3 regions of the Streptomyces sp. WAC04114 genome follow, and region 1 is predicted to be linked to each of the others. Evidence: riboswitches for the same ligand, from Rfam matches in the RefSeq annotation. Region 1 holds a riboswitch; each other region holds the start of a gene.
What was found. Region 1 has a riboswitch for cobalamin ahead of K4G64_RS29905 (ABC transporter substrate-binding protein). Riboswitches for the same ligand answer to the same signal wherever they lie in the genome.
Positions count from the first base shown of each region.

Region 2: another riboswitch for cobalamin. It lies ahead of metE (5-methyltetrahydropteroyltriglutamate--homocysteine S-methyltransferase); the one in region 1 lies ahead of K4G64_RS29905 (ABC transporter substrate-binding protein).
Region 3: another riboswitch for cobalamin. It lies ahead of K4G64_RS32990 (prenyltransferase/squalene oxidase repeat-containing protein); the one in region 1 lies ahead of K4G64_RS29905 (ABC transporter substrate-binding protein).

Region 1 covers NZ_JAIGQA010000152.1:16,267-19,533, reverse strand. Annotated here, with positions in the region: gene K4G64_RS29910 (iron chelate uptake ABC transporter family permease subunit) at 1-429, opposite strand, end outside; gene K4G64_RS29905 (ABC transporter substrate-binding protein) at 426-1,442, opposite strand; cobalamin riboswitch at 1,511-1,702, opposite strand; gene K4G64_RS29900 (CoA-binding protein) at 1,785-2,207, shown strand; gene K4G64_RS29895 (4-hydroxybenzoate 3-monooxygenase) at 2,272-3,267, shown strand, end outside.
Region 2 covers NZ_JAIGQA010000059.1:13,294-16,560, reverse strand. Annotated here, with positions in the region: gene K4G64_RS17765 (3-hydroxybutyryl-CoA dehydrogenase) at 1-530, shown strand, start outside; cobalamin riboswitch at 742-941, shown strand; gene metE (5-methyltetrahydropteroyltriglutamate--homocysteine S-methyltransferase) at 1,122-3,267, shown strand, end outside.
Region 3 covers NZ_JAIGQA010000191.1:53-3,319, reverse strand. Annotated here, with positions in the region: gene K4G64_RS33000 (helix-turn-helix transcriptional regulator) at 1-174, shown strand, start outside; gene K4G64_RS32995 (SAM-dependent methyltransferase) at 178-975, opposite strand; cobalamin riboswitch at 1,146-1,275, shown strand; gene K4G64_RS32990 (prenyltransferase/squalene oxidase repeat-containing protein) at 1,393-2,604, shown strand; gene K4G64_RS32985 (SCO2322 family protein) at 2,601-3,242, shown strand.

The DNA.
Region 1 (3,267 bases):
GCCGAGGAACGCGCCCCCGGACACCGATATGGCGCCGCCGCCCGCGCCGAGCACGACCACGAGGACCGCTCCGGTGGATGCGCCCGAGGACACCCCCAGCACGAAGGGGTCGGCCAGCGGGTTGCGCAGCAGGGATTGCATCACCGCCCCGCACACGGCGAGTCCGGCCCCGCACACGGCCGCGAGCAGGGTGCGCGGCAGCCGCAGCTGCCAGACGATCCCGTCCCTGATCGGCGTCAGCTCCGAACTGCCGAGGCCGAGATGGGCGGCCACGACGGACCACACGTCGCCGACGCCGATGTCGGCGGGACCGATGGTGATGGCCACGGCGAGGGAGGCGACGAGCGCGACGGTCCCGGCCGCGCCCAGCGCGAGTCCTGCCCGGCGCGGGGGCCCGGTCCCGGCGGCCGGCAGCCCCTGGGCGGTCACTTCACCAGCCCGAACCGGCGCAGCCCGGCCGCCACCTGCTCCACACCCTCGACGGTGCGGATGGTCGGGTTCATGGCCTGGCCGCTGAGCAGCACGTACCGCTTGTGCCGGACGGCGTCCATGTTCCTGGTGACGGGGTTGGACTCCAGGAAGGCGATCTTCTTCGCGGCGGACTCGGCGGTCTGGGACTTGCGGGTCAGGTCGCCGATGACGAGGACGTCGGGGTCGCGGTCGGCGACGGTCTCCCAGTTGACCTGTGGCCACTCCTCGTGCGTGTCGTCGAAGACGTTCTTCGCGCCGAGGGCCCGGGTGATGATGCCGGGCGCGCCGCAACAGCCCGCCAGGTAGGGCGACTCGGAGTTCGCGAACCAGTAGAGGAGGGTGACGTCGGAGGCGTCGATGCCGGCCGTGGCCTTCTTCATGCGCTGCTGGAGGGAGCCCACGAGGGCGTCGCCGCGCTTCCTCACCCCGAACACGGTCGCGAGGTCGCGCACTTCGCCGTAGACGGTGTCGATGTCCAGGGCCTTGTCGCGGGCGCCGTCGCCGCCGCCCGAGTTGTCCTTGCCGGCGCAGTCGGACGGGGAGACGTAGGTGGGGACGCCGAGCTTCTCGAACTGCTCGCGGGTGGCGACGCCGCCCTTGCCGAGGGTGGAGACGAAGGACGCGGCGACGAAGTCGGGCTCGGTGTCCAGGACGCGTTCGAAGGACGGGTTGTCGTCGGCGAGGCGCGGCACCTTCGCCTCGGCCTTCTCCAGCCCCTTCATCACGGGGTCGGTCCAGGTGGCCGTACCCGCGAGGCGGTCGGCCAGGCCCAGGGAGAGCAGGATCTCGGTGGTGCCCTGGTTGAGGGACACCGCGTGCCGCGGCGGGGCGGGGACGCGGACCTCGTGCCCGCAGTTGGTGAGGGTGACGGCGGCCTTGGCGTCGGTGGACGCGGTGCCGCCGCAGCCGGTCAGGAGCAGGGAGCCGGCCGCGAGCAGGGCGGCGGCACGGGCGGGTCGGGCGAGGGGCACGGGAACCAGTCCTCAGGCGTCGAGGGCTCATGCGCGGAGCCCGGTCGTACGGTGCTCCCCCGCCGCACGCGGCCGCGGGGGCCGCCAGCAGGTCTTCGGACTCGGGTTCACCCGGGATCGAGGCGCCTTCCCGGACGTCCGCGAGGGAGTCCAGTGGCCGAGGCCCCGCCCGTCCCCCTCACCGCTGCGCGTCAGTTCCGGATTCGCACCGGATTCCCTGACCCACGTACATGGGTTCGACTGGCCTCGGCAAGCTATCACGGAGGCCGGCCGGGGAATCACCGCACACCCGGCGCCGTTACACAAGGAACAGTTCGTCCACGACTTCCTTGGAGGCCGCCGGTGCACGGCGACGAGGCAACGGTCCGCAGGATCCTCACCGAGCTCGGCGACACCTGGGCCGTGGTGGGCCTGTCGTCGAACCAGCGGCGCGCGGCGTACGGCGTCGCCGCGGTGCTCCAGCGCTTCGGCAAGCGCGTGGTTCCGGTGCACCCGAAGGCGGAGACGGTGCACGGGGAGAAGGGCTACGCGAGCCTGGCGGACATCCCCTTCGACGTGGACGTCGTCGACGTGTTCGTGAACAGCGACCTCGCCGGGGCCGTCGCGGACGAGGCGGTCGCCAAGGGCGCGAAGGGCGTCTGGTTCCAGCTCGGCGTCATCGACGAGGCGGCGTACGACCGGGCCCGTGCGGCGGGCCTGGAGATGGTGATGGACCGCTGCCCGGCGATCGAGATCCCACGGCTGTCTCGTCACGACGTGCAGTAGCCCTGAGGGAGGCAGCCGTCCGCGGAGGTGACCGTCCACTGACAACGGCCTCCATAATGTGCGCATGACCCACCCCCTTCCGCCCGCCGACTCCGGTGCCCCGCACCGTTTTCCGGTCGTCGTCGTGGGCGCCGGTCCCGCGGGTCTGACCGTCGGCAACATCCTGCGGGCCGCGTCCGTGGACTGCCTGGTGCTGGAGACCGAGACCCGGGAGTTCGTCGAACAGCGGCCCCGGGCCGGGGTCATCGAGGAATGGGCCGTGCGGGGCCTGGAGAAGCGGGGCCTCGCCCGGAACCTGCTGGACCGCGCGGAGCCGCACACCGCGTGCGAGTTCCGCTTCGACGGGGAGCGGTACAGGTTTCCGTACGGCGAGCTGACGGGCAGCCACCACTTCGTCTACCCGCAGCCGTTGCTGGTGACGGACCTGGTGCGCGAGTACGCCGACGTCCGGGGCGGCGCGATCCGCTTCGGCGTCCGGGACGTACGCGTCCACGACGTCGACGGCGACCGGCCGTCGGTGTCGTACACCTGCCACGAGAGCGGCGAACTCCAGGTCGTGCACTGCGATTTCGTCGCGGGCTGCGACGGGGCGCGCGGGGTGAGCCGGGCCTCGCTCCCGACCGAGCGGGTCCGGATCGCGCGGCACGACTACGGCATCGGCTGGCTGGCCCTGCTCGCCGAGGCCCCGCCGTCCACCGACTGCGTGCTGTTCGGCTGCCACGGTCGCGGCTTCGCCGGCCAGATGCCCCGCAGCCCGGAGGTGACCCGCTACTACCTCCAGTGCCCGCCGGGCGACGACGTGGAGAACTGGCCGCACGAGCGTGTCTGGTCGGAGCTGCGGGAACGGCTCGGGGCGGCCGGTGCGCCGCCGCTGACCGAGGGCCGGCTGATCGAGAAGCGTGTGCTGGACATGCACGACTACGTGGTCGAGCCGATGGTGCACGGCCGGCTCTTCCTCGCGGGCGACGCGGCCCATCTGGTCGCCCCGATCGCCGCCAAGGGCATGAACCTCGCCCTGCACGACGCCTTCCTGCTCGGCGACGCCCTGGTCGCGCGGCTC
Region 2 (3,267 bases), on a different contig from region 1:
AGGCGGTGCTCGCCACCAACACCTCCTCCCTGCCGATCATGCGGCTCGGCATGGCCACGAGCCGCGCGGACCGAGTGATCGGGCTGCACTTCTTCAACCCCGTACCCGTGCTGCCCCTGGTGGAGGTCGTGACCTCGCTGCACACCTCGGGCGCGACGACGGCCGCAGTGGAGGACTTCGCGACCCGGGCCCTCGGCAAGACGGTGATCCGTTCCCAGGACCGGGCGGGCTTCGTTGTCAACGCGCTCCTCGTCCCGTATCTGCTGTCGGCGATCCGGATGGCCGAGTCCGGCTTCGCCACCGCCACCGACATCGACACCGGCATGGAGCTCGGCTGCGCCCACCCCATGGGCCCGCTGAAACTCGCCGACCTCATCGGCCTCGACACCGTCGCCTCCATCGCCGAGTCCCTCTACGACGAGTTCAAGGAACCCCTCTACGCCCCTCCCCCGCTGCTCCAGCGGATGGTCGAGGCGGGGCTGCTGGGCCGCAAGACCGGCCGGGGCTTCCACACCTACGACCAGGGCTGAGGGCCTGGTACGACGCGGGCTGAGGGGCTCGCACCGCCGCAGGGGTGAGGGTCCCGCGCGGCGCGACTGGGAAGGGCGGGAAGCGCGAGTGCGGCGCTTCCCGCCCCTCGTCGTCGTTCCCGCCCTCCTCCTCCGACGTGCTCTGTGCCACTTCCAGATCCTGGACGGCTCCCCGCACCGAGGGACGACACCCCGTAGGGTGGCCGGAGCAGCTGGTTCGCCCCGTCCGCCAGACGGGGTGTCGCAAGAGGGAACCCGGTGGGAATCCGGGACTGCCCCGCAGCGGTGAGCGGGAACGACCGCCGTCATACGCACTGGGTCCGACGTACAGGGCCCGGGAAGCGACGGCCAGTAGGTGTCCTCCTCGGTGAACGACGAGGACGTGCCCGCGAGTCCGAAGACCTGCCAACTGCCCGTGCGCGGACCGTTCCGCGCACGGAGATCTCGGTGACCTCGAGGGCGGGTCGGCGTACATACCAGGCGGAGGACCGCGCTGTGCCGCGCGAGGTCGGATCCGTCCGGTTCGTCACCCCTTCGCGTCCTCGTCCCGTCTCCGGGATCTCAGGGAATCGTCTCGCGAAGGAGATCTCCGTGACCAGCAAGTCCGCGGCAGCACGGGCCACCGTGTACGGCTACCCCCGCCAGGGACAGAACCGGGAACTGAAGAAGGCGATCGAGGGCTACTGGAAGGGCCGCGTCACCGCCGACGCCCTCCGCTCCACCGCCGCCGACCTGCGCGCCGCCAACTGGCGGCAGCTCGCCGACGTCGGCATCCACGAGGTGCCGACCGGCGACTTCTCGTACTACGACCACGTTCTCGACACCACCGTCATGGTCGGCGCGATCCCCGAGCGCCACCGCGCCGCCGTCGAGGCCGACGCCCTGGACGGCTACTTCGCCATGGCTCGTGGCACCCAGGATGTCGCGCCGCTGGAGATGACCAAGTGGTTCGACACCAACTACCACTACCTCGTGCCCGAGTTGGGCCCGGACACGGTGTTCAAGGCCGACTCGACGAAGCGGGTCGCCGAGCTGAAGGAGGCCCTGGCGCTGGGCCTGACCGCCCGCCCGGTCCTGGTCGGCCCCGTCACCTACCTCCTCCTCGCCAAGCCCGCCCCCGGCGCCCCCGCGGACTTCGAACCGCTGACCCTCCTCGACCGCCTGCTGCCGGTGTACGCCGAGGTCCTCGCCGACCTGCGCGCGGCCGGCGCCGGGTGGGTCCAGCTGGACGAGCCCGCCTTCGTGCAGGACCGCACGCCTGCGGAACTGAACGCCGTCGAGCGCGCCTACCGCGACCTCGGGGCGCTGACCGACCGGCCGCAGCTGCTGGTCGCCTCGTACTTCGACCGGCTCGGCGAGGCGCTTCCCGTCCTGGCGAAGGCCCCCGTCGAGGGACTCGCCCTGGACTTCACCGAGGCGGCCGCGGCCAACCTCGACGCGCTCGCCGCCGTTGGCGGGCTGCCGGGCAAGCGCCTGGTCGCCGGTGTCGTCAACGGCCGCAACATCTGGATCAACGACCTGTCGAAGTCCCTCTCCACCCTCGGCACCCTGCTGGGCCTCGCCGACCGGGTGGACGTCGCCGCCTCCTGCTCCCTCCTCCACGTGCCCCTCGACACGGGCCTGGAACGGGACATCGAGCCGCAGATTCTGCGCTGGCTCGCCTTCGCCCGGCAGAAGACCGCCGAGATCGTCACCCTCGCGCGCGGCCTCGCCCAGGGCACCGACGCCATCACGGCCGAACTGGCCGCCAACCGCGCCGACCTGGCCTCCCGCACCGGCTCCCCGATCACCCGCGACCCGGCCGTCCGCAACAGCGCCGAGGCCGTCACGGACGCCGACACGCGCCGCTCCCAGCCGTACGGCGAACGCGCCGCGGCCCAGCGCTCCCATCTCGGCCTCCCGCTGCTGCCGACCACCACCATCGGGTCCTTCCCGCAGACCGGCGAACTGCGCGTCGCGCGGGCGGATCTGCGCGCCGGACGGATCGACACCGCCGGCTACGAGGAGCGCATCAAGGCGGAGATCCAGGAGGTCATCTCCTTCCAGGAGAAGACCGGCATCGACGTCCTCGTCCACGGCGAGCCCGAACGCAACGACATGGTCCAGTACTTCGCCGAACAGCTGACGGGGTACCTGGCCACGCAGCACGGCTGGGTCCAGTCGTACGGCACCCGTCACGTCCGCCCGCCGATCCTGGCCGGGGACATCTCCCGCCCCGAGCCGATGACGGTGCGCTGGACGTCGTACGCCCAGTCCCTCACCGACAAGCCGGTCAAGGGCATGCTCACCGGGCCGGTCACCATGCTCGCCTGGTCCTTCGTCCGCGACGACCAGCCCCTCGGCGAGACCGCCCGCCAGGTCGCCCTCGCCCTCCGCGACGAGGTGAACGACCTGGAAACGGCGGGCACATCGGTGATCCAGGTCGACGAGCCCGCACTGCGCGAGACCCTGCCGCTGCGCGCCGCGGATCACACCGGCTATCTGGCATGGGCGACGGAAGCCTTCCGGCTCACCACCGCCGGCGTCCGCCCGGACACCCAGATCCACACCCACATGTGCTACGCCGAGTTCGGCGACATCGTCCAGGCCATCGACGACCTCGACGCCGACGTCATCAGCCTGGAGGCAGCCCGCTCGCACATGCAGGTGGCCCGGGAGCTGGCCGCCCACGGCTACCCGCGCGAGGCCGGGCCGGGTGTCTACGACATCCACTCCCCGCGCGTCCCCAGCGCCGAGG
Region 3 (3,267 bases), on a different contig from region 1:
CCCGGCGGGCAGTTGCCCGACGTGGTCTACCTGGAGCAGCTCACCGGCGCCCTCTACCCCGACCGGCCGGCCGAGATCGAGTGCTACTGGGACGCCATGAACCGGCTGGTGGTCGAAGCCGAGTCGCCGGACGAGACTCCGACCATCCTGCACCGCGTCCTTCAGGAGACCTGAGGGTCAGCGCTTGAGGGCGACGCCGCCGTACTGGTGCACCTCCGCGGGCAGGCCCAGGGCCGCCGCGTCGGGACGCCAGCGCGAGCAGGACGCCACGCCCGGGTCGAGCAGCTCCAGGCCCTCGAAGTAGCGCGCGATCTGCTCGGGGCTGCGCAGGATGTACGGGATCGAGCCGCCGTCGTTGTACTGCTGGATGGCCCGGACGTACTCCTCGCTGGTGTCGGTGGAGTCGTACTGCACGAGGTAGCTGCCGGGGGGCAGGGCGTCCACCAGGCGTCGCACGATGGAGCGGGCCTCGTCGTGGTCCTCGATGTGGCCCAGGATTCCCATCAGCATGAGGGCGACGGGCTGGTCGAAGTCGAGTGTCTTCCCGGCCTCCCGGACGATGGCGCCGGGGTCGCGCAGGTCGGCGTCGACGTAGTTGGTGACGCCCTCCGGCGTGCTGGTGAGCAGGGCGCGGGCGTGGGCCAGCACCAGCGGGTCGTTGTCGACGTAGACGATCCGGCTCTCCGGGGCCACCCGCTGGGCGATCTGGTGGGTGTTGTCCACATTGGGCAGGCCGGTGCCGATGTCCAGGAACTGCCGGATGCCCTCTTCGGCGGCGAGGTGGCGCACGGCGCGGGCGAGGAAGTAGCGGGCGGCACGGGCACCGGTCTCGATCCCGGGGAAGACCTCACGGAACGCGTCACCGGCCACCCGGTCGACCTCGTAGTTGTCCTTCCCGCCCAGCCAGTAGTTCCAGATCCGGGCCGAGTGCGGCACCGAGGTGTCGATCTTGGGGAACGGCTCCTGCTCGGTCATGGACGCTCCTGAGTGTGTGGTCGAGGAAGCCCCACGTTAGCCGGTCGACACCCCGAAGAGGATCAACTCCTGCGCGGCACCCGGGAGTTCCACGGCCCCACCTCGGTCGCCCTCGTCGCCGGACCGGCGGCCCTGTACCGCGGGGCCCCGGCCCCCTCGGCCCGATTCCTACGTGCGGGTACAGTGAGCGGGTCGTCATCACACCGTACGGGGGAAAGCCGGTGCAATTCCGGCGCTGACCCGCAACCGTGAACCGCCCGCCGCGGGCGGTGAGCCGGATCGCTCCGTACGGTTCGTGACCGGCTCACGTGCCCGGCAGTCCGCCGGTGCACGGCACCGTCGAGGTATACGGAGCCGAGCCGCCGGGGGGTGCCCCGTGCTGCCCGGCTCCCCCACAGGGAGAGGCACCCGCCGATCATGAACGTCCGCCGCAGCGCCGCGGTCCTGGCCGCCGTCGCCGTGATCGGCGCCGCCACCCCGGCCGCCGCCGACCCGTCCCCGTCGCCCTCCCAGGCGTTCCCGTCCGCCCTGTACGGCGGCACGGACCCGAAGTACGACGGCGTCTGGCGCCAGTCGCTCGCGCTGCTCGCGCAGGACACCGTGGGTGTGAAGCCCGCCGAGAAGTCCGTGGAGTGGCTGGCGCGGCAGCAGTGCGAGGACGGCTCCTTCGCCGCGTACCGTCCCGACCCCACCGCCGCGTGCGACGCCAAGACCATGCTGGACACCAACGCCACGTCCGCCGCCGTGCAGGCCCTCACCGCGCTCGGCGGGCACGACGACGTCACCGGCAAGGCCATAGGCTGGCTGAAGTCGGTGCAGAACAAGGACGGCGGCTGGGGCTATTCGCCCGGCGGCGCCAGCGACACCAACTCCACGTCGGTCGTCGTGGGCGCGCTCGCCGCCGCGGGCGAGAAGCCGGACCGGGTCGTCAAGGACGGCAAGTCTCCCTACGACGCGCTGCTGAAGCTCGCCCTGCCCTGCGGCGGGGACGACGACGGCGCCTTCGCGTTCCAGCCGGACAAGAAGGGCGAGCTCGCCGCCAACGCGGACGCCACGGCGGCCGGTGTGCTCGGCTCCCTGGGCAAGGGCATGGTCGTCGAGCCCGGCAAGAAGTCCGACACGACCTGCGAGAAGGCCGGGACGCCTCAGCAGGCGGCGGCGAACGGCGCGGGCTATCTCACCGCCGCCCTGACCAAGGACAACGGGCACCTGATGTCCGCACTGGCCGGTGCCGAGCCCCAGCCCGACTACGGCAACACCGCCGACGCGGTCGTCGCGCTCGCCGCGCAGGGCGCCACCGCGCAGGCGGAGAAGTCCGTGCGGTGGCTGGAGAAGAACTCCGCCGAATGGGCCGCGCAGAGCGGTCCGGCCGCCTACGCCCAGCTGATCTTCGCCGCCCACGCGACGGGCACGAACCCCCGCGACTTCGGTGGCGCGGACCTCGTGAAGCAGCTGGGCGCCACGGGCCCGGCCCCGCAGACGGCGGAGCAGACCAAGGCCGCGGACGAGAAGAAGGAGGACTCCGGCTCGGACTTCTTCGGCGTCTGGTGGTACGTCGGCGTCTGCCTCGTCGCCGGCATCGGTATCGGCTTCCTGTTCACCGGCCGCAAGAAGAAGCAGCAGCCGTGATCCGCAGGGCCCTTCTCCTCCTCCTGGCCTCGCTCCTGCTGTGCGCGGGAGCGGGCCAGGCCCAGGCCGCCGGCTACCGGTACTGGTCGTTCTGGGAGCGCGACGGCGGTCACTGGGTCTACGCCACCCAGGGCCCGTCCCTGGCCCGGCCCTCGGACGGCGACGTCCAGGGCTTCCGCTTCGCGGTGAGCGAGGACTCCGCGAACGCGGCCCGGCCGCGCGGCAAGGCCGATTTCGCGACGATCTGCGCGAAGACGCCCGCGCAGGACGGCCGCAAGCGGGTGGCCCTGGTCCTCGACTTCGGCACCCCGTCGGACGCCCCCGAGGGCGAGACCCCGCCCGCCGCGCGCACGGCCTGCGCCCGGGTCTCCCCCGACGCGACGACGGCCGAGGCCCTGGCGGCGGTGGCCAAGCCGCTGCGCTACGACACCAACGCCCTGCTGTGCGCGATCGCGGGCTACCCGGAGAAGGGCTGCGGCGAACAGGTCTCGCAGCAGCGGACCCCGGAGCCCGACAAGCCCGCCGCGGAGCAGAAGGCCCCGTCGGACGACGGCCCGTCCCTGGGCCTGGTCGCGGGCATCGCCGTGGTGGTGGTCCTGGGCGGGGCGGCGATCTGGCAGGTACGGCGGCGTGGGTAGCCGTCCCGCCCAGGACCACCACCAC